Bythopirellula goksoeyrii: one gene and its partner. Each later gene encodes a partner of the first gene's protein in a complex. Links are inferred from orthologs where the notes say so. Each region holds a gene or a part of one and is shown in the gene's direction. Other genes may lie near its edges. The genes, in order: Pr1d_RS23015 and trxA.

Region 1 (11,349 bases):
GACATTCCTAGGAGAGAGATGATCAGAGCCCTGGAGCGGAAGAATTGGCCACTGTTGGCAGTGATCGTCACGATTGTGCTGATGATCGTGCAACTCCGCTTGCAGCACCGCGAGTGGTTTTGCTCGTGTGCAACGTTGCGGGCATGGGTGAGTGACCCGGCGAGTTCTCATACCTCGCAACATTTAGCGGATCCCTTTACCTTCACGCATTTTCAACATGGCTTGGTCCTCTGCTTTGTCGTGGGCTGGTTGGCCAAAAATTGGAAGTGGCCTTGGCAAGTGTGGCTGGCACTTGCGATTGAAGCGGGCTGGGAGATTTTGGAGAACACCCAGTTTGTGATCAACCGCTATCGGGACGCGACTGCCGCATTGGGCTACACGGGAGATTCCATCGTCAACAGCGTGGGAGACGTGCTGGCTTGTTGGTTGGGACTGGTGGTTGCCAAAAAAATCGGCTGGAATGCCACCTGGGTGCTCTTCTTCGCGATCGAAGTCGTGCTCCTGATTACAATCCGCGACAGCTTGCTGCTGAACGTGCTGATGCTGTTCTGGCCCATCGAGGCGATTAAGCAGTGGCAGTTGGGGTGAGAGCGGGTGCGGGACACCAGACACCACAAGCCCTAGGCAAAGGCAAGAATCCTTTCTCGATTCTGCGCACCGCAGAGGGAGTTTCGAGCTGCTGGTTTTGTTGCAAACTTTTCCTACAAAACAAAACCCCCCATTTCGGCACGGTGAAAAATTGCCTCATCTCGTTGGCAGAGCAGGGGTTACGCAGATTTCGGTGCGGTTCTCTTGAAGAGGTTTTGAAAACGAAACCCCTCTGGTCGCTCCCGCAAAGCGGATTGCTTCGTGCCATCAAGGGCTATCGGCGCTAGACGGATCTCTAGCCCATGCCGCTGTTCGGCCCGTAGAGAAGCAGTTCAATTTTCAAAGATCGGCGCAGCGCAGGCGCGTGCAACGCCGATTCTAACAAATCGCGCGGCCAAAAACTTGCGGAAAGTTTCGGCAGTCGGCGAGAGGAGGAAAACAGTATCCATTTTGGGGACACCCGTCTTGCGTGGTGACGCAACGCTTTCGAACGGAACGACTTAGAACAGCCGGTTCGCGCTGCAACAGATGGGTGTCCCCAGGGTTCGCCCTCAGATCGAGTGGGAGAGTCGGTCATGATTGTTCCTCCTGATTCCGAAGACCGCGGTGAAAAGGAAATCCATGGGAGGGCGGTTATATCGCCTCGGGAACTCGGCCTTCAAGATGTGCATTGGTGTACAATCATTGGAGATTGATCAGCCAAATATTCCTGCCATTGCTATCTCTCATGGCATTCGCTTCCCATCAACGACTTTTCGATTATTTTATCGAGTATCCCCAGCGACCAGTCTGACGAAGTCGACTGCCGATATGATGCCATACAATTGGCCCCCTTCGTCGAGGACTAGTATCCGGTGAACCCCCGCCTCACACATCTTGGCAGCGACCTCCCGGACTAGAGTCTCTCGCTCGACCCAGAGCAGACTACTCGCCATGACTTCTTCAACCCGCACGTCGCCGAACTCCTCTAAGGCGAACGAGGACAGACGGATGCTTTCCCACCGCTCCTTCTCTGGGTCGTAGTACCGGGCTTCTTCCGAATTGCCCTCTTCACTCTCCTCACAGTGCTCTTGCTCGAAATTGAGGATATCAGTGGCCGAGATGAGACCGATGCAACGTGAGTGCTGGTCCACGACGGGCAGCCCTGTGACATGGTTCTCAGTGAGCAGACTCATTGCGTCCCGTAGTGTGTTGCTGGGAGAAATGGTGATGATATCACGCTGCATAATATCGTCGGCAGTCAGTGTGACAAAGGTTTTCTCGCACATCGTTTCTTCTCCCAAGCTCAAATGTTATAAAGGGCCAGAATCCCCATTGAGTGGATTCGAGCGAATTGGTCCTGCAATCAGTTAGCAGTTATCTCATAAGTCTTTCTGCGGTGAAAGGACTTACTTGGATATCGGTCACCGACGCTTATTCGAGGCAACTACAAGTGCAAAGAAATTTAGCCAACGGTGTTTCTGTCCATGATTGTGCGACAGCCACTACCGCTCGACAAGGTGGCTAGGGGAGACCGCCAGCAAGGTGGCAAGGATGCGGGCCTCGCGTAGTGCAGGCGAGCCCGTCCAGAACGAGTTCGCCGAGGAGGAACGGGAAAAATACTGTAGCTCAAATATGCTTGGATGGCAGTTAAAGCCTCAGCTTCGAAAGCTGTCTTAGCTGGCTAGAAACTCAACTTTTGTGGTTCGTCTGTTTCTATTGATAATCTCATCAAAGCGGTGACGATAAGTAAGCAGTGGCGGTTGACCACCGACATATTCCCAATGAATTGTGTCACACTGTGGACCAGCCGTCTTGATGAGCAGTTTGCTCTGCCTTGAGCGGCAAAGTCGTTAGGCTGTTTCTCTCGGCAGAGTTCTCGTGCAAAACCTACATGCTTCAGTTCTGATGATGCATAGATAGGTTTCACACACAGACCGATCTGCATGGAGGAGATCACAATGAATACCTCACAAGGAAGCTTGAGGGTTATATCCTACAGTACTGCAAAAGATGCCAGTCTTGAAAACCGTGTCGCTAACTACCTCTATCATCGGCACGTTCCTGGTTGTGAAGGCATCCACACTTCGGCCCACAGGGGGACCGTGGTCGTGAGAGGCCAGTTACCATCTCAGCATGCCAAGTGGTTGTGCTTCGAGTGCTGTAGCCGAGTGGCTGGGGTGATTCGCTTGATAGACAACGTGGCCGTGAAATGCGATAAGACAGGAAAGCCACTTCGTTGTAGAGTCTCTACGGTCTTGGATATGGCTTGTGAAACACCTCACCGCAATCCAAACTCACAACTCAGGATGACAGCGGCTCCTTGCGTCCGGGCAGCTTGATCCCACGGTCCAAGTTAAGTTGGAGTCTGGCTTGCCAGCCCGCCTCAGGTTAGTGCTTTACGTCTAGATGAGTCCGAGGGAGAGTCGCTTTTCCGCAAGTTCCTTTTTGGCGGCGATTTGGCATGCCGACGTAGCTTGCGTTCGACTGGGGTCGCCTTCCAATGGCGGCATCAATCTGCAATCAGGCAGGTGAATTAAACCACCGGCCCGTGTATGCACCGAGCGTTAGTCCGATTCCACCGACTAAGCAACTAACTGCCATGAAACAGCCTCTTAGCGAACCCGTTGAAGCTTCGAGTAAAGAGACAGGCAAGGAATACAGAAGCAGAATCGCTCCAAGTATTCCCGCTAAAATGCGAAATGGCAGCCGCGTGACAGTGTTTTCCATGTCATGGCCTCCCGAAGCCGGGCTCAGTGTTTAGCAGGACAGACTTTGTCCATAAAAGCATCTCTGAGCAGCACTTGGTAGTCTAACCAATTACCAAACCGAGAACTAGTGAACAATAGTCTGCTGACGCCAAACGCAGTCACGGCTAAGTTACGAGGATTGGCACGCTGAAGCGTGAAATGGCTCGGATCAATTGGTGCCCAGTAACGATTTTTGTAAAACTGCGATTGTCGAGCAATTAGAAAAAAGACTTATTGGAAACACCGAGGTAACACAGCGGTAACATCCGGTCCCTATCGTATATGTTGTGACATCTATTGAGTTGTCAACGTTAACAAACGTTTGCCATTCAGCGTGTACAAGGAGAGATGAAATGAGTGACCAGAAGAAAATAGAAGATCCAGTCGAACATTATACAGCGGTCGGAATAGCCTTGGGCGTTGCTTTGGGTGCGGGTCTTGGTGCGGCGCTAGGTAATTCTGGGACAGGTGTGGCTTTAGGAATAGCTATTGGTGCTGGGATAGGTATTAGTATCGGGGAAAGTCTAAAAGTCTTAAGAAAAAACAGTAACTAGAGGCTAAGCAGGATAAGGATACTCCATCCTAATTCGATCAACCAGTAATAATCAGCTGCCTACTCAATGCAGGTTGTGCGATACTGGCGAATAAGTTCTGTACGGAAAGCTCGCTTCTTTACTATTGCGAAACTCTTTAGGAGGTAACAGTATGGAAACTTTGGAATCATAGGCATGTCAATGGGTACGCTTGGCTTCATATTCGCGCTGTCGGCTTTAGCCCGAGTCCAGAAACTAGAGAAACGATTGAAAGAGGCGGGTGTGCTGACGGGTAAACCTCACAGCAACTAGGATTCACAATCAAAAACCATCCTCAATACTAGGCAAAGTATTGCCCCAGTTAAATAGATCCAAGTGCCATTCGCCGATGGCACTGGCACCCATGATGGATGAAACCAGAACATAATAGCGAGATGAGGCTGCAGATGCAGATGCCCCGATATTACGTCGGCGTTGGACTTGTGTTGTTCTCTGGGGCCGTCGCAAATGCGGTAGAAGAACACGCAGTCTTCAAATCTCTTGATGGCGGTCAATCCTGGGTTCGCTTCGATACCGGGATTCCACAGACAACTCGAACTAATACGTTCGGGTGTTCGGGGGAAATTCTGTTCGCGGGTACTGATTCTGGTCTATTTTTCATCGATGACAGGTCTCAACCGTGGAAAGCTGCTGGTGGATTGGCAACCAGCTCAGGCCGCATCATTAGCATTGCGACCGCCGGGTCGAATGTATTTGTCGGGACAGCTGACCATGGAATGCTAGTGTCAACCGACAAGGGGAAATCTTGGGTTCGCAATGCATCGTTACCCGTGCAAAAAGTGCGTTCTCTGCTCTTGGAGGATGGCAGGCTCTATGCGGGAGCTGACACCAAAGGCGTGTTCGTCTCCGACGACAATGGCGTGAGCTGGAGAAAACTTGGAGGCGGACTACCCGTTAATGCTCAGGTCTTTGACTTGGCCGTGGTCAAAGGCAAATTGTTCGCGGGCCTGTACAGCAAGGGGCTCTATGTCTGGAATGACGGGAATAGCCGTTGGACAAAGTCAGGGAATGTCTCGCCGTTAGTCCTTGCTTCAAGTGGTGATACTTTGATCGCCGGTCACAATCCTGGGGGGCTCTATTGGAGCGATGACCTAGGTGATTCATGGTTCAAAGGTACTGGCAAAAATGTTGGCGGCAAAGATAAATTTCCCGATATACTAAGTGATGCCCCCGTGTGGGAGGCAGGAGCAAACGACAAGCGAGCGTTTGCCGGGGCATCAGACGGAATCTACGTATCCAAAGACCATGGAAGGAACTGGACGCGTACAAGAAGAGGGCTTCCCAAGAACGGCCCAGGCATCGCGTTTCTTGTGACGAACCAACTTGTGTTAGCTTCTACGGTATTGAAGCATGACCCTGCTGAATGAGTGACGATGATCCGACGGCATTCAGCAATCGACCGGTGGGATAAAGGGTACGCAGCTGAATTCATTGGTGAAGTTTGCCCCCTTTGTCTCTTAATCTCCCACCTAAGCTGTATATTTTGTGTCGCCGTGAGAAACGGATTCAGGCTAAACCTCCTATAGAACGACACAGTCGACTTGACGGTAGTCCCCCTGTGCAATACAAAGAACATATATGGAGGCGCGTATATGACAACACCAGTAGCCGATTCGACCGAAGTATTTCAAGCGTTTGCGGATGCCACCCGCTTGCGATTGCTCAATCTTCTTGTCGAGCAGGAGTTGTGTGTGTGCGACCTGTGTGAATTACTCGACGAAGAACAGCCGAAGGTGTCGCGCCACTTGGCCTATCTGCGTCGAGCGGAACTTGTCACAGTTCGCGATGAGGGGAAATGGAAATATTATCGTGCCGCTCGTGGTGCGAGTGGCTTGCGAAAAACACTACTGAGGTGTGTTAAGACCTGCCTGCGAGAAATGGAACCGTTGAATACGGATCTCGATCGCCTTGCCCACCATGAGTGCGACGACTGTTGTTGAAGTGGCCAGTGAACCTAGAAAAACAAGCACGAATTGATAAGAAAACCAGACAATAATGCCTAAGATACTCTTCCTCTGCACTGGAAACTCCTGTCGCAGCCAGATGGCTGAAGGCTGGGCCCGTCAGCTCAAGGCTGACACAATTGATGCTTATTCGGCAGGCATCGAGACCCACGGGCTCAATCCCAATGCAGTGAAGGTAATGGCCGAGGCAGGCGTCGACATCACAGACCAAAAGTCTCAGCACGTCGATGATTTGAAGCACGTTCAGTTCGATTACGTGGTGACTGTTTGTGATAACGCGGCTGAATCGTGCCCGGTGTTTCCAGGAGACGCTCGGGTGATTCATTGCCCGTTCGACGACCCACCACGTCTGGCCCGCGAATCGGAGACCGAGGAAGAAGGGATTGCCCACTATCGGCGTGTCCGCGACGAAATCCGTGATTTTGTTGCCTCGCTGCCTGGTGCGTTGGAGAATGCAAATCATGGATGATGTCAAAGCTGAGGTATGTGAGCCGCTCGGCTGCCCCCATGGCAGGCTCGGTTTTCTTGATCGTTTTCTTACGCTCTGGATATTTCTGGCGATGGCTGTTGGCGTTGCTGTGGGCTACTTTCTGCCAGGGACCGAAGGATTCATCAATCGGTTTCAAGTCGGTACGACGAACCTGCCGATCGCCATCGGGCTGATTCTGATGATGTATCCGCCCTTGGCAAAGGTGAAGTACGAGGAACTGGGGGACGTTTTTCGCAACTGGAAGATTCTGGGACTCTCGCTTGTCCAAAACTGGGTGATCGGCCCCGTGCTGATGTTCGCATTGGCAGTGATTTTCTTACGCGATTACCCTGAATACATGACGGGGCTGATTCTCATTGGGTTGGCCCGCTGTATTGCGATGGTCATCGTGTGGAACGATCTGGCCAAGGGCGACACCGAGTATGCCGCTGGCCTCGTCGCCTTCAACAGTGTTTTCCAGGTGCTGTTCTATAGTGTTTACGCCTGGTTTTTTATTACCTGGCTCCCACCGCTGCTGGGGCTCGAAGGGAGTGTCGTGGTGGTCAGTATGGGACAGATCGCCGAGAGTGTATTTATCTATCTTGGCATACCTTTCTTGGCAGGGATGGTCACACGTTTCGTGCTCCTCAAGGCGAAGGGCCGTGACTGGTATGAGCAGGTTTTTATACCCAAGATCAGCCCTCTCACGCTGGTGGCACTTCTGTTCACAATCCTGGTGATGTTCAGCCTCAAGGGGGACCAGATTGTTCGCATTCCCTACGACGTCCTACTGATCGCGGTACCATTGCTCATTTACTTCGTGGTCATGTTCTTGGTGAGCTTTTTCATGGGCCACCAGATTGGGGCGGACTACTCCAAGACCACGACGTTAGCCTTCACGGCTGCGAGCAACAATTTTGAGTTGGCGATTGCGGTCGCCATCGCCGTGTTCGGCATCAACTCTGGAGTGGCGTTTGCTGCGGTCATCGGTCCTTTGGTCGAGGTGCCGGTGATGATTGGCTTAGTCAGCGTCGCGTTTTGGTTTCAACGACGCATTTTTTCAAACGTCCAAATAGGTACTGGAGAACCATCATGACGGATTCCAAATCAATTCTCGAAGAAGTTCGCACTCAGTATTCGTCCGTCGCCACGAAGGGACTGTCGAGCGACCACGCGGGAGTAAAGGCGGTGGCCGAGGCGTTTGGTTATTCCGCAGACGAACTTGCATCAATTCCCGCTGAAGCCAACATGGGACTCTCATGTGGCAATCCTTTGGCAACCGCGGGGCTGCGACCGGGAGAAGTGGTTGTGGACCTTGGCTGCGGGGGCGGACTCGATGTGTTTTTGGCATCTCCCAAGGTGGGCCCTACGGGGAAAGCAGTTGGCATCGACATGAGCCAAGAGATGATCGATCTTGCGCGCCGCAATGCAGCGAAGGCAGACGGAGGCAAGCCGTTCGCAAATGTCGAGTTCCATCTTTCGACAATTGACAGCCTGCCGTTCGCAGATGGCACCGTCGATTGTGTCATCAGCAATTGTGTCATCAACCTCGCCCCAGACAAGAGTGCGGTGCTTCGCGAAGTGTATCGCGTTCTAAAGCCGGGTGGCCGGTTCGCGGTGAGCGATATCGCTCTAAAAAAGCCGCTCCCCGCCGAAGTCAGCGAGAACCTACCGGCGTACATCGGCTGCATCGCCGGGGCGATACCCATTGCCCAATATGAGAGCGAGCTTGAGGCGGCAGGTTTCGGGGCGGTCAAGATCCAAGACACGGGTTCCGACCTGAACGCTTACGCCCAAGCGGAGAATGCGGCTTGCTGCGTCCCAGCGGCGAGCGCTGGCAATGGAATAGAAATTCTTGAAACGCAGGAGTGCTGTGGAGCACCGCCCCTCTCGGGCGACGTGCACGCCCAGTTAGCCGACCTCCTGCGGCGGTACAACGTGAACGATTTCGCTGCGAGCGTCCGCATCTTTGCCGTGAAGCCTCGTTAGGTGATTTCATGACCGAACTCGACAATGTGCTTTAGGGCCAAAATAATGGTGGCGAGTTTCGAGTCATGGGTGAGGTCACATTGTGTGACGTCTGACCCTGACATCCCTTATTCCAGCTTCAACTCCACCATCAAGTCCGCCGCGACTTGCTCGAGCGCGCCTCGCAGGGTGCCCTCTTCCAAGCCTTCCGGCAGGCGCAATTTCGCCGTAGCGTGAAAGAGGCTTTGACCCGTGTTGGGGGCCGCAAGACACTCAGTTGCTAACTGCTCTACATTGACACCGCGTTCGGCGAGTACCTGACTTACTTTGCGGACGATGCCAGGTTGGTCGAGGCCGACAAGATCGAGCTCGATCACGTTGCCCCCTTCGACGCTTGACCCAATGGGATCGGCACACACCATCGATTCCAAACCACTCGCGGTGAGTTTCTTGATGGCGGCAGTGAGTGACTCGGCCTGTTGGGGATCGACTTCCACGCGCAAGATTCCGGCGAATTGTCCCGCGAGATGGGCCATGCGACTCTCAACCCAGTTGCCTCCATGTTCCGCCACAATCGCGGCAAGTGAATCGACCAGACCAGGATGATCTTGGCCCAGGACTGTCAGTACGAGAGAAGTTTTTTGCATGATGGTCTTATTCGGTCGCCACAATTTCTGTAAAGAGGAGTTGTCTGGCTTCGTGAGCATGTACCAAGTAGAATATAGCGTATGCCGACAGTCTTGCGGAGTGGACCCTACCGATTCTACTTTTGGAGCCATGAACTTGGCGAGCCTCCGCATGTCCATGTGGATCGTGAGCGATTCTCGGTCAAGTTTTTGGCTCGACCCGGTGTCGTTGGCAAGTAATTTAGGTTTCAGGGCACATGAATTGAGGCAGATTCAGAAGTTGATTCACAATCATCCCAGCGCAGCCGGTGACCGCAACCGAATATCAATTAAACGCAGAGATCGCCGAGGCGCAGAGGAGGGATTATAAGGATTCTCTGCGTATCTTCGCGACTCCGCGTCCTCTGCGTTTAGATAATTTTTGTAGGCTGCGAAGAATTGAACTGTTAGTAGCACAAAGAGTTGTTGGAGGCTTGGCATGGGCACTTTGGCGTTGAGAGCTGATGAACGGGTCGCAGGTGTGGAATTCACAGACGAGACGCTCTCAGTTGCGCTGCATGATGGCCGGTCGATTTCAGTGCCATTGCTGTGGTATCCTCGCCTCGCGAATGCCTCACCTGCGGAGCGCCAGAACTGGGAGATTGCTGGAGGAGGCTATGGTATTCATTGGCCTGAGATTGATGAAGATTTAAATACTGAGGGTTTGTTGCGAGGGGCTCCTGCTCCTCGTACACAATCTGCCCCGGCTGGCGACTCACCGAATTTAGAATAAAAAAACCGAGACCAGCTAATTGCCAGTCTCGGTTCGGAACCTCTCAGCCTGCTGAAGCAGGCTCGCCGGGGGCGAAATTAGCGACCAGCACCTGCGGCTTGCATCTGTTGGGCCTGGACGCCGACGGCGATGGCTCGCATGACGCCTTCTTCGATCTCGAAGCGGGAGCGGACTCCATTCTCAATCGGTTGGGCAACGATTCGCACATGGTCACGACCAGCGGTCTCATTCTCCAAAGCGTCTGAAATCATCTGCACCGTTTCTTCCTCGGGGTTCAAGGCGGCCACCGTTTTCAAAACCTGTCCCACGGAGACGCTCATTTCCATGGGAGCAATCGCTTTGCCTGGATTGGCGGCGGATTCATCGATGACTTTTTTCGCCGCTGCGATAGCATCACGCCCTAGCGAAAAGTAAACCGACTGTTTGCCGATCCCGACGGCCATTTCGATGGTATTGCCGAAAAGTTGACGAGGTTCTTCTTCGTCCGGAGTGGGAACGCTCAAGGTGTGGAAGCTCACCCCAGCATGACTCTCAGCATTCCAATTCACGGTCGGCATGTCGGGTTCATTCTTACCCAACTCGGCGAGTTTCTTTAAGCCGCTTTCCACTTTGGCGGGGTCAGCAATGAAGCCTCCCGCTACCAGGGAAAGCGATTCAGGTGTGAGATTGAGAACCGCTCCACCGTCCATGACGCCTGCCTTGAAGGTGGCGACCATGGCGTCAATGAAATCGTTAGCCGCACTCTTGGCGGTTTCCTTGGCCTGATCGTTTGGAAGGTCGGACTCTTCGTCAATTGCTGTCTCAATTTGCTTGCGGGCAGCTCCAACCATTTGCTCCATTTGCGCGATGTCGGCTTCCTGCATTTTCGAGGCGAGCATCAACATGCCGGCCGCATTGGGCTGAAAGAATCCAGCGAAGTTAGTTGTCGTATTCGCCATGTCCGCAAGTTGCTCTGCCAACTGGGAACCAGCCACGGCAGTGTAGGCGAAGTCGAAAAAAGTACGCTGCTGTTTGCTATCGATCGCAAGCCCAACCGTCAGCTCGTTGATTTCATTGATAGCTCGCTCGAGTTGTTCTACTTGGACCGTGGTCATCTGCTTGCGAGCTTGAAACTTCTCATCGCTTTCGTTCGGCATGGGCTTCATGCCTGCTTCCATGCCAGCCTTGATCTGCTGGATGAGCATCTGGCGATAGGCCTCAGGGACATTTTGGACATTTGCCCTGAGGCCAATGTCGTACTCATCAGTAAGCGACGCAAAAATCCTGTCGGGATTCTCCGGCAAATTCTCCAACATCTGGGGCATCATCGAGAGGTAGGCCCAATCCTTGCCCTGCTTGCCAAACAAGGTTTGGCCGTTGGCCGAGATCTGCGTGATTCCGTTTCCGGCGTCCGAAGATTGGATTCCAAAGGCCTTGAGGTTCGTTAGGAAGGTAGCAAAGTCTTTGATTGGCAAGCAGACGGCGCCGGCAAAGTTCATGCCGTCGGTTTGTACCACGACGCCGAGTGATTGTGTCTTGTTGAGTCCTTGCACAAACCCCATGATGAAAGGTTCGAACTGCGCGGCCAACTGAGGTTGCCCAGCCAGAGAGCCCAGGAAGTTGATGTCTTCCTTGAGTTCGTCGTAGCCAGAGATGGTCAA
Region 2 (11,344 bases), 4.1 Mb from region 1 along the record:
CCGACACAGAACGGTACTTGGATCTGGTCCAACTCCTCCAAGAATTAGCACGTCGCTTGGTAACCTTTGGCCTACATATCCATGTAGGAGTCGATTCCGGTGACAAAGCAGTCATGATCTGCGACCGCATTCTCCGACACCTCCCCACTTTGCTGGCTTTATCAAGCAGCAGCCCTTTCTGGGAAGGCCGCCAGACTGGGTTACAATCCTACCGCTCGAAGATCATGGAAGGCTTGCCGACGGCAGGCTTACCAACCTTGATGCGAAACTGGAGCGAGTACGTGTGGCTTGTGAATCACATGGTCGACACTGGTTTTATCAACACGATCCGCGAAATTTGGTGGGATGTGCGACCTCATCACAGTTTCGGCACGGTGGAAGTCCGTGTTTGCGACATGCCGGGCAGTTTGGAAGACACGTTGGCCATCGCGGCATTGGTGCAATGCTTGGTGAAGACCCTCTCTGATGAGATCGACAACGGCACCTACCAGCACGACTGCCATCCGATGATGGTGCGGCAAAACAAGTGGCGGGCCGCCCGCTACGGCACTGCTGCTCAACTAGTCGATTCCTTCACTTATCAGGTCGTAACAGTCGAACAGAGCGTCAATAAACTCGTCGATCACCTCACACCGATGGCAAAGCAACTCGCTTGTGAACATCACTTGGAGCGATGTCGCCAGATTGCCTCGGAGCCAAGCTGCGCCGATCGGCAACTCTCAATCCAAGCCGAGACCGGCAGTGCCGAGGAAGTTGTCCGGCGTTTGACGGAACTATCACGCGTCTCACCTAAGAACGCAGATTAATATCTACAAAGACTTTTTTATCGCTTTCTCAGCAAGCTTGCCAATTCTTATTCCCCGAAATAGAAGCTTACCTTTCCCTCATATATGCCCTTACCCACATTGGGCTGACCACGCGGGCCAGTGGTTTCTGGGGTTTTAAATTTACTTCCCACCGCTGGAATGGCATCGAGCAATGCTATCCCACACTGGGGAAGTTCGAATTTTGTTTTCCCCACAAAATCTTCTGGAGGCTGTTCAGGCAAAAGGACTTGCAAGTAACTTTCTCGATCATGAGGCACGACCGTAATCGGTCCTTCACTCGTTTGCAATCGCATCCAATGCACATCGGAAAAGCAACCTGCAAACTCCGGGTAGTCCCATTCCGAGTAGCCTGTAATCGTTTCGTTCTGTTCGTTTTCCCAGACCCCAAGGGTCCCACCCCGTCGGCGATTCTTCCAAACCCGAAACGGCCCGTTTCCGAGCCATTTCTTCCCTTGGACAAATTCGGCAGGATAATCGAATGTTACACCGAAATAGTCGGACTCTCCTTTCGCTTGATACGCATAGGTGCAGTCGATCCAACCGCTAGGATGAATCGCCCACGTGACACTTCGCAGCCCACCAGAGAATTCTCCCTCAATCAGTGCAACTTCGTTTTCCATTCTGTGATTCAGTGAAATCAGCGAAGACGGTACTGTCGTAGCTTCTGGGCCATTGGATAGTGAGTACTTTTGATCCCCCCGTCGCACTCCCTCTAGCATCCCTGATTGCTTATCAATCGCTACCTGAAGATCTCCGACCACCGCTGAAATCTCCTTTTCAGTCGAACTAATCACTACGCTACCGAGCCGATTGTCATTTTCCATGAATGCTTTCGGCGGCAAGTCTGATAAAGGCCAGACCCATGTCCACAGTTCACGCCCCTGAGGGTTGTCAATTCGTACTGCCAAGCAATCTGCCGAATGTTGATCATTTGGCAGATCAAGTTGGAGCGTTCCTTTTTTGCCTGGAGCAATGGAGGGCAACGCGGGCTCCCCTTCGGCCAGAACTTCGTAGCCTGCTTCAGGGTCATCAAGCTGGCTGAATTTTCGTAGCTGCCAGGTTAACTTGCATTCACTAACATCTGTAAAGCTGTACTCATTCTTGATCTCAAGCGAACTCTTATCACTCAAACTAACTTGTACAGGCGACCAAATCTCTTGAATCGTATAGAAACTCGCTTCACGTTCTCGATACGGACCAACAATACCATCGGGGGCTTGATTGCCAGCACAGTCGATCGTGCCGTCGGCTCGTTTGATCCCTTCATCAAAAAGCACCCACAGGAAAGCTCCCCCAAGAACCGGGCTCTGTCGCATCATCTCCCAGTAAGCTTCAAGCCCCGCACCACTCCCACCATCGTACAAACCGTGCAGCATTTCGGTGGGCATGTAGATATATTTATTGGGATCGTTCACATCTTCCCACTCCTGATAGACCTCTCCCGTCCCGTGGCGTGTGGGAACTCCTTTGCTGGCAACCTCGGCCCGATCAAACTCCAAATAGTGGGCCGTATTGACGTGGTTGAATGCCTCCCACGGATGCAGAACCGTGCGGTGCTGTGGATCGTACCAGCCGAATTGTTCATCGAGTGAATAATTAAATCCCCCCTCGTTGCCATTGTCCCAGAACAACACCGCGGGATGATTCACATCGCGCGTAACCAGTTCCTTGACAAGCTGACTGCCAATTTGGGTGTCGTAATGCCAATGCCACCCAGCAAGTTCATCAAGGACGTACAGTCCCAATTCATCGCACAGATCAAGAAACTGGGGATCGGGGGGATAGTGCGACATTCGCACCGCGTTCATATTCATCCCTTGAATCGTTTCAATATCTAAGCGATGAACCGCTTCGCTAAGGCAACGTCCCGAATCCGGCCAAGTCGAGTGTCGATTCACCCCCTTGAGTACAACTTTCTGACCATTGACATAGATGCCATCGTCCGCGCGAACTTCTACCGTACGAAAGCCAAACCGCTCCGTCGTACTGTGAAGAACTTCAGAACCACGTTTTAACCGGAATTCTACTTGATAGAGATTCGGCTTTTCTGCGCTCCATAACTGGGGAGAATCAAACTTTGCTGCGACCGTAGTCGAACTGTTGCTTCCCGGAGTTATTGTCTCAACTCCAAAGGGCGTACTAACAGGCTCGCCATCGATGGTCTTTACCTGTGCCTCGATGGAAAATTTCGGACCAATGTTTTTCGAGGTGTTCGTGCTTGAAAAAACTTCTGCCGAGAACTCACCGTTGGCTTGGGCATCAATCGCCACACGCTCGATGAACTGGTTTGGAACTATCTTCAGGTACACTGGCCGATAGATTCCCCCGAACACCCAAAAATCGGCCGTGCGCTCCGCCTTGTTAACCGATTCGTTGGCCGAATGTTTGGCCACATCGACCTCAAGAAGATTCTTTTCACCAAACTTGAGAAAGTCACTTACGTCATATTGAAAACGATAGAACCCGCCTTGATGTGTTGGCCCAACAGTCTGACCATTGAGCTTCACTGTTGTGTCGGTCATTACTCCCTCAAAGACCAGCAGAACCCGCTCGTCCTCCCAATCTTTCGCAGCCTCAAACGTATGCTTGTAGAGACCGCGCTCTTCCAAGGCAGAACCGATGTCTTTCTTGTAATTAAGCGAACCAAAGCCCAACACATCCCAATGCGACGGCACGGGGATAGTAGTCCACTCGCCGGACCTCGCTCCCGACGTACATTGAAACTGCCAATCAACGGTATGATCTTTGTCGGTACCGGATAAATAAACCTGCTCCGTATGCTGTGCGGAGCAATATGCTGCCAAGAATACGTTAATGACATGTGCGAGAAGGAGTCTCTGCGACACGAAAACCATATCACCCCCTAATAAGGAAACCTCAGACGAGATCTAGCAGCATACGCCTACATAGCCTGCAGAGATTCCTACGCGTCGACCTAATCTGAAACAAAAGAGTACAGCCTATCAGGCTACTTCGACGCTAGTAAGCACCTTGCAGCACATCAAATCGACTGCGAACAATACTTGGAGTTGTGCCGGGATTCTGCCATTTAGCCAAGCTGCGACGACCGGAAACTTTCAATCCAAGCTGATACCAGCAATGCCGTAGAGGTGGTGCGCAGACTGCCAGAGTTATCAAGGGTTTCGCAACTAGAATAACTTTAGGACCGCCATCTCTCCTCAGCCAGTTCGCCACAGCGACCTAGCTTCCATTGAAGGAACTGTCTCCAGCTACATACATGACTCATTGTCTCTAATCGACGGGTTCGATATCGACATTGATCCCCAGCAATTCCCACTTTTTATCACGCCATACATACTTGTACGAAAACTTGACACGCGAAGGCTTCGACGGAAAATATCCCTCTAATGCCAATACGCCTTCTGCTGACATCGCTGGTTCGGCGGTGAACATCGGCTCAAGTTTCTCCAGCACGGAGAGATCGACTGCTGAATCGATGAATACTGAAAAGATCTCGTTGAACTTTTCTAGCGGCACTTGTTCTTGAAACTCCCTCGACAACCCGGCGTGAAACTGAGTGTAGTCTTTCGCGTTGATGGCAGCGGCAAAGTCTTGCGTAGTTTCTTTGATCAAAACGGCCGCCTCTGCCTTCGTTGGAATAGCCACATCGTTGGTAGCTTCTGTGTTCAGTCCTGCATCTTTTTTTTGAATACCGTAGATCTTCCAGGCACCTGATTCCTTAACAAAGCTGATCTTGAGGGGAATTGAACCACCAGTCTTCGTCAGCACGGTCCCCTCCAATTCGCCGGATCCATTGGCGACAGACCGACTATTCCAACTGGCCTCCTTGAAATCGACCAAAGTTGATTCGGTGAGGAAAGTTTTCAACTCATCTTGAGTTGTAGCCGCCTTAAACTCTTCTGCCAGGTAGTCGCGAGACTCCACTATGTTGCCGCCCGCCACCTGTTGGAAAAAGCCGTCCGCCGTTTCCACGATACCACTGGTGATGAAGAAAACACAGAAAATGCCGACCGCTATCAGAGCTAACAGGATTCCGACTACTGCGAGTAGTTTCTTCATTTTTGGCTCTTTCAAAAACGAGACTATAGAATGGCCAGCAACAAGTTCTAGCCGCCGGTGTGTTGGCTTGCTAGTCATGAAGGTGAGGTATTTGGATCACCAATTTTTCACCCCGGTTCATTCCCCGGTTTCCATTTGATATTGCAGCCCAAACTGGGAGTCTGATCTGCGCTGGGCTTCTTCCCAGCTAACACGGCATCAAGCGCAGCTCTCAGGTCGGCACCCGTCACGGGGATTCCGCTGTCGGGACGACTCGCGTCGAGTTGGCCCCGATAGACTAATTGATGCTGACTATCAAACAGAAAAAAGTCGGGAGTGCAGGCTGCTTTGTACGCCTGGGCGACTTCCTGGGTCTCGTCGTAGAGATAGGGAAACACATAGCCACGCTCCTCGGCCTCGGCGACCATTTGCTCGGGAGAGTCCCCGGGGTAGTTGGCCACGTCGTTGGAATTGATTGCTACGACTGCCGCTCCTTTACTAGTGTACTCCTGTCCCAACCTGGCAAGTTCGTCGGCGATGTGTTTGACAAAAGGACAGTGATTGCAGATGAACATTATCAACAGGGCAGGGGCGCCGGAGAAATCACTCAGCGAGACTGTCTTGCCGTCAACGTTCATGAGCGAGAAGTCAGGAGCCTGAGTACCTAGGGGAAGCATATTGCTGGGTGTGCGGGCCATGGTTTTATTCTCCAAAAATCGAGAAATGTATTGAGTAAGATGATCTACGCCCCGGGTGTCCAAGAATGGGGCTCAATCGGGCTATCCTCCCAAGTATCTAGCATCGCCCGGGTTTCGGCAATGCACTGGAGGGTTCGTTGACAGTCGCGAAAAGTATGCCAATAATCTTGAAGCAATCGGTTTCACGCAAGTTTGTGCAGATTTGCCAATTTGTATGCCGATGTCCACCAGAACCAGATAGGTAGAGTATCAAGTAGGATGGCCTGATTGACACGAGAGATGTCATCACTATCCAGAAACAAGGAGATAATCATGGGTGCTGTAGCAGAAATCAATGACACCAATTTTGATGCCGAAGTGCTGAAATCTTCCGAGCCCGTGCTCGTCGATTTTTGGGCGCCTTGGTGTGGGCCATGCCGTCAAATCGCGCCACTCGTTGAAGAGTTGGCTGGCGAGAATGCCGGTTCAGCCAAAGTGATGAAACTCAACGTGGATGATGCCCCCTCCTCGGCCCAGAGCTATGGCGTAAGCAGCATCCCTACGATCATGATCTTCAAGGACGGCGAAGTCGTCGACCGTTTCGTTGGGGTGCAGCCCAAGAATCGTTTGCAAGAAGCGATTGACGCCGCCAAGGCTTAAACTCTGGCATCTATCCATCATGCTTAAAGTCAACGATTAGCCGCTGACGGAACCACGGGCTTCCGCCAGCGGCTATTATTGTTACTGGTGCTAGCAGTGCTGGTTAATGCGAGCTTTTCTCTAGCCTAATTGAACTCAGCACGCCAATGTGCCGATGTGACGTTTAGGTAAAGTTTGCCAATTGGCGAAACTCTGCCTCCTCCTCCAGCATTAGCGGGCATCTCTCCCATGGCAGCGAACAATCCAGAGCAAGGCAGTATCACTGAAGGCGCAAGTCCTCAGCGCGAGATGCGAGTCGATTCGGCTCATCCGGTATCTCGCGGTGTGGCAGCTGTTCCCAGTCGTGCCTCGGTGGAAATTGGTGCGCAGAGCGACGAAGGGGATGAATTTGGCATCGATGAGTTGTTTGCCGCGGGAGCGCCACCCGAAGCCCTCAGCCGCCATGCTGCCGATCTGGCAGAGCGACTCCAATCGCGACTGACCGAACTAGATCACCGAGAGTCTGCGCTCAATGGGCACGAGGCCGAACTGGAAAGCCGTATTCGCAGTGCTCGATTGTGGCTTGACGAACGGGAAAGTGAGCTCGACGCGCGGGAAGCGGAACTCGAAGAACGTGCCTCTGATCTAAACAGTCAAGGCAAATTCGCTGTCGACAAAGGCCAGCACGAGGCCAGTGTCGAGAAATCGCTCAAACTTGAAGAGCGTGAGCGACAACTAGACAAACTACAGGCCGAACTCGACTTTGCTCAAAGCGAGCTGACTGAGAAACTCAATGAACTCGAACTAAAGACGGCTCTCTGCTGTTCGAAAGAGGAAGAGTTCACCGAAGCAAAGCTTGCTTGTGAAGAACGCCATCGGGAAATGGATGCCCGCGAAGCGCAGCTGTACAAGCAAATGGAACAAATTACGACGACCGAAGTCTCCTTGCAGCAGCGTTCGACGAGAATCCACGACGCAGATTCTGAACTAAACAAACGCCTGGAAGATCTGCGAGCTTGGGAACTAAGATTGGGAGAAGAGAGTAGCGAGCTAGAATTCCAACGTGCTGAACTCGGGCGCATCCAGCAAGAAGTGGAGTACAAGCTGTGCGACGCCACAGAACAAGATCGCCGTATTCGCTTCCGGGAACAAGAAATCAAGACCGCTCTGCAACGATTTGAACGACTCGGTGTCACAGAGCAGAAAATGGTGGAGCTGCAACAAACAGCCAACTTGTTCGAGCAGCGAGCGGCAAATCTCACAGCCGCTGAATCGATGTTGGCCGAACAACAGGTGCAACTCGCAGAGCAGCGTTCAGAACTTGAGCATCAAGAGCTGAAGTTCAAAAACCATGTCACTACAGAGCGCAAGCGGTTGGCGAAAGAAAAGGAAACTACCAGTCTGCAGCTGGCACGGCGAGAGCAGGAAATCGACCGCCGTGAAGCGATGCTGGACCAACGTCAGGACGCGCTCGAGCAATTGCAAGAAGAATTGCGCAGTGCGCAACGAGAAGTGTTGGAAATCCGGCTGGCCACGGAAGAAACCTGGTTGCAACTACAAGGCGTGCTCGCACCGGCAACCTTGTCGCGTTCCATATCGCAATTGCGTGTGCGACTTGCCGACCATTTTCAGTTGGCAGCGGACGAAGCAAGCCGTCGCCATCGGGAATTGGAATCCGTGCGTAGCGAACTGGCTACGGAACACTCCCAATTGGCCAATCAGCGTCAAGACCTACAGTTGTGGCTGGACCGCCGCGAGCAAGACCTCGAACAACGGGCAGCCCGACTGGTCGCCCGCGAGCAAGAACTCGATGCCCAGCAGCGCACTTACGAAGAAGCCGAGCTAAACTGGCAAGCCCAACAAGCAGAGTACCAACACGAACTGCAGCGGCTGCTGGCCGCTGAACGTGCCTGCTGGAGTCACGCGGCGTAGCGAGACGGATGGAATCGGTCCAATTCCGCGCTGGTTCCGGTTGTGTTAGCTGTTGTCCGCCGATTGGTCGCTTTGTGGACCGACAGTTTCGGGAATATCCAATTTCTCCGGTGTGGCATCTTTCTCGCCGTCTGGATTTCTCTCGCTGACGGGTTTCCAGTTGCGACGTTCTACCTTTTGGCCGGCAGTTGCCTGCTGGGCTCCAGCGACGATCGCCATTGCGTTCTTGATCTCAGCAGGAGAGAAATACGGATCTCGCACAACTTGGCGGGCCGTGCCCGTGAGTTTGGCGGCAAGTTCTTGCCAACTTACATTGCTATTCACATTCCAGACTGCTGCTTGCGCTGCAGCAGGCTGCAGGTCACCATTGGCATAGGCAGCCACAATTTCAATCACAGCGGGGTCGGCGACAACATCTTCGATGGGACGAATTTCATAAGGCTTGTTCGACGAAGGATCCCGAAGACCATGGTCCAGACACAACAGTGGGACGTCGATCGTGTTGACTTTTTCAGGGGCAACATTGAAGCGTCCGCCACCGCCGCCTCGACCACCGCCGCCTCGACCACCGCCGCCTCGACCGCCGCCGCCGCCGCCGACACTTTGCTGCCCGCCGCCGCCGCCGCCCAAACCGCCACCACCTCCACCACCGCCAAATTGATGCATGACGGGAACTCCAGCAAAGGCATCGGGAATGAGCACATCAACAGGTTCATCGGTCTTGTTAGTCAAGAACAATCGGCCGCGCTGACTATCGCGAGCGATGAACTTTGCGTCGATCACGCCTTGGTCGATGGCATCGAACACATCGAGCGCCGGTGCCGTCTCAGCAGCAGGTTCATCAGCTCTTGAATGCTGCCCACTTACGGCAGTTCCCAAGACCATGATTGCCAATACCAGATACCATTTCATCATTTGGGCGGACGCCATGACAGTACAACCTTTTCAGAAGCCGAGGACTACTTGGTTTCTTGAAGCCCCAGCTGATCGCAGGGCTTGAATTACGAAGGGTTGGCTGAATTGACAATAATTCAGCCGGTCTCTCCAGCATAAACTGGCGCACGCCAATTGCCAACATTTTCATGAATGTCCCCGCCAAATCGGTCGGTTTTGCCGCCTATGTCTTGAATGATTGGCCAATATGCCATTTTGGGAGCCGATTTCTCAGTTTTCTCCCCATCAGCGGGAGGACGCAGCGGGGAAGGGTGCAATACTTGGAGATAGGCCCCCGATTTCACTCAGATCGCTTAAATCCGTGTCTACAACGCAACTTTCTCCAACCGCCAAAGCCCGCCACCAGAGCTGGATCATCTCTCCCTGGTGGGACATGACGTACGTCGTAGTCACGCCAATACTGATTGTACCGGTCATATTGGTTCTGGTGCGTCAGTGGCTCACCCCCGAGCAAGTTTCGTTGGCGGTGATATCATTTGCTTCCCTGGGACATCATCTGCCAGGCTTCATGAGGGCGTACGGCGATCGAGAGCTTTTTGCGCGATATCGCATGCGTTTTCTTTTCGTGCCTCCTCTGGTGTTCGCTATGGCTCTCTGCTTTACGCCTCCCAGCGGATTGGCTCAGTGGCTCCACCTTCCTTGGCGACATCTCCACGGACTAGAGTTGGTCTTGCTGATTTGGGGCACTTGGCACGGATTGATGCAAACATACGGTTTCATGCGCATCTACGACCTGCGACGGGGAGTGACCGATCGCTTGACTGCCCGTCTCGATCATTGGCTCTGCCTGACTGTGTTTGTTGCTGGTGTTGTGTTCAGCGATGCCCGCATGTTCGGCATTGCCAAAACGATGTGGGAGTCTGGCCTTCCTATATTTGGTCCCGTCTGGCTCGATTGGGCGCGGCTGCTGATTGGCGGAGCGCTGATCGCGGTCCTGATTGGCTATCTGGTGAACCTCCTACGACTGCATAAAGCCGGCTATCCGATCTCTTGGGTCAAACTATTGCTAATCGGTACGACTGGTTGGTTCTTCTGGTACACGGGACGACTCTCGGTCAATCTCTTGATTGGCATTGCGATGTTCGAGATCTACCACGCCGTCCAGTACTACGCGATCGTATGGATCTACAACAAGCGCCTCTTCAACCGCGCCGGCAATCGCTTCGGACCATTGGGTTTTCTCTTCGAAGATCGATGGAGCATGTTGGGCCTCTACTTGGCAGCAATTGCGGCATATAGCTCAATTCGCTACTTCACGGTGGACGCCAATGCCTACATTTTCACCGCAGGAACCGAGAATGCCTACCAGTGGCTTATCGCCGCTTTCGTGACTTCTTCGTTTCTCCATTTCTACTTTGACGGCTTCATCTGGAAAGTAAGTGAACGCAAGACACAGGAGAATTTAGTCGAGACTCCAACGAGCGATGCCCCGCCGATGATCACTGTACCGGCGGCAATCCATGCGGCCAAATGGGCATTACTACTTGCCATCATGGCGGGTCTGCTATTCGCTGAGCGCAGGCGCTTGCTGCTTGAACCTGAGGACGGCCCTTCCGAGCGTTTAGTCGCCTTGGCTGCGCTAACACCTAATCTTCCCGAATGCCACGCCTTGCTCAGTCGCAATGCATTGTCCAAAGGCAATGCCCCACAGGCCATACTCCACGCCGAGAAAGCCTTGGCCCTTCGTGAGCGTTCTCACACTGCCCACGCTGATTTGGGTCTAGCCTATCTGCTGGGCAACCGATTGCAGGAAGCCAAGCGGCAGTTCGAAAAGGCCATCGCCATCGCTCCGAATCAATGGTCGCATCATTGCGATCTGGGGACGGTACTCCACCGCCTGGGCGAGCAAGAACAAGCTGAAGTCGAACTGAAGCTCGCAGTTGAACTGGGCTCCGAGTCGGCCGAACCTTACGAACAATTGGCGGACTTTTATCTCGATCAGAACCAAACTCAACAAGCAGCAACGCTGTACACAACGATCGCAGAGCGATTCCCAGATTCTCTCATCGGAGAATTGGGAAAGATTCAATTACTCAACCGCGACGGCCATCACCACCAAGCGGTCGAACTGGCAAGCTTCCTCGCCGCTGACAATGCCGACAACTGGAGAGTCTTGGCCGCACTGGGCGCTTCGCTCAATGCCGCCGGAGACCCCCAACGCGCGTTGGTACCTTTGAAAGATGCACTTCAAATCAGTCCGGAGTCTGCTGAACTGAACTATCAGATGGGGCTTACGCAATTCCAGTTAAACAAACCCATGCGCGCAATCACGTTTCTATCGCGAGCACAGAAACT

Evidence for each region.
Region 2: the proteins of Pr1d_RS23015 (region 1) and trxA are in contact, whole or in part, in an NMR structure (PDB 2IPA), measured with the Bacillus subtilis proteins. The link is inferred for Bythopirellula goksoeyrii from one-to-one orthologs.

The regions. Positions count from the first base shown.
Region 1 is NZ_CP042913.1:5,826,415-5,837,763, reverse strand. The notes cover bases 4,891-7,624. They hold Pr1d_RS23015 (arsenate reductase ArsC), read left to right. Parts: upstream 4,891-5,905; coding sequence 5,906-6,343; downstream 6,344-7,624. Other genes in these bases: arsM (arsenite methyltransferase), read left to right, coding at 7,436-7,624; arsB (ACR3 family arsenite efflux transporter), read left to right, coding at 6,336-7,439; Pr1d_RS23020 (ArsR/SmtB family transcription factor), read left to right, coding at 5,503-5,850; Pr1d_RS23025 (WD40/YVTN/BNR-like repeat-containing protein), read left to right, coding at 4,891-5,277. Also shown: Pr1d_RS23045 (DUF2585 family protein), read left to right, coding at 19-588; Pr1d_RS23040 (CBS domain-containing protein), read right to left, coding at 1,353-1,856; Pr1d_RS23035 (hypothetical protein), read right to left, coding at 3,091-3,297; Pr1d_RS23030 (hypothetical protein), read left to right, coding at 3,671-3,871; more of Pr1d_RS23025, read left to right, coding at 4,297-4,890; more of arsM, read left to right, coding at 7,625-8,332; Pr1d_RS23000 (glycine cleavage system protein R), read right to left, coding at 8,440-8,958; Pr1d_RS26140 (DUF4160 domain-containing protein), read left to right, coding at 9,040-9,177; Pr1d_RS22990 (DUF2442 domain-containing protein), read left to right, coding at 9,416-9,709; Pr1d_RS22985 (hypothetical protein), read right to left, coding at 9,787-11,349. UniProt on the Bacillus subtilis protein: Catalyzes the reduction of arsenate [As(V)] to arsenite [As(III)]. In vitro, can dephosphorylate para-nitrophenyl phosphate (pNPP).
Region 2 is NZ_CP042913.1:1,701,859-1,713,202, reverse strand. Bases 4,792-7,520 are described here. They hold trxA (thioredoxin), read left to right. Parts: upstream 4,792-5,857; coding sequence 5,858-6,184; downstream 6,185-7,520. Other genes in these bases: Pr1d_RS06820 (coiled-coil domain-containing protein), read left to right, coding at 6,413-7,520; Pr1d_RS06830 (thioredoxin family protein), read right to left, coding at 4,976-5,545; Pr1d_RS06835 (hypothetical protein), read right to left, coding at 4,792-4,868. In the rest of the region: Pr1d_RS06845 (carboxylate-amine ligase), read left to right, coding at 1-806; Pr1d_RS06840 (glycoside hydrolase family 2 TIM barrel-domain containing protein), read right to left, coding at 854-3,673; more of Pr1d_RS06835, read right to left, coding at 4,080-4,791; more of Pr1d_RS06820, read left to right, coding at 7,521-8,095; Pr1d_RS25695 (hypothetical protein), read right to left, coding at 8,141-9,025; Pr1d_RS06810 (tetratricopeptide repeat protein), read left to right, coding at 9,351-11,344. UniProt on the Bacillus subtilis protein: Participates in various redox reactions through the reversible oxidation of its active center dithiol to a disulfide and catalyzes dithiol-disulfide exchange reactions.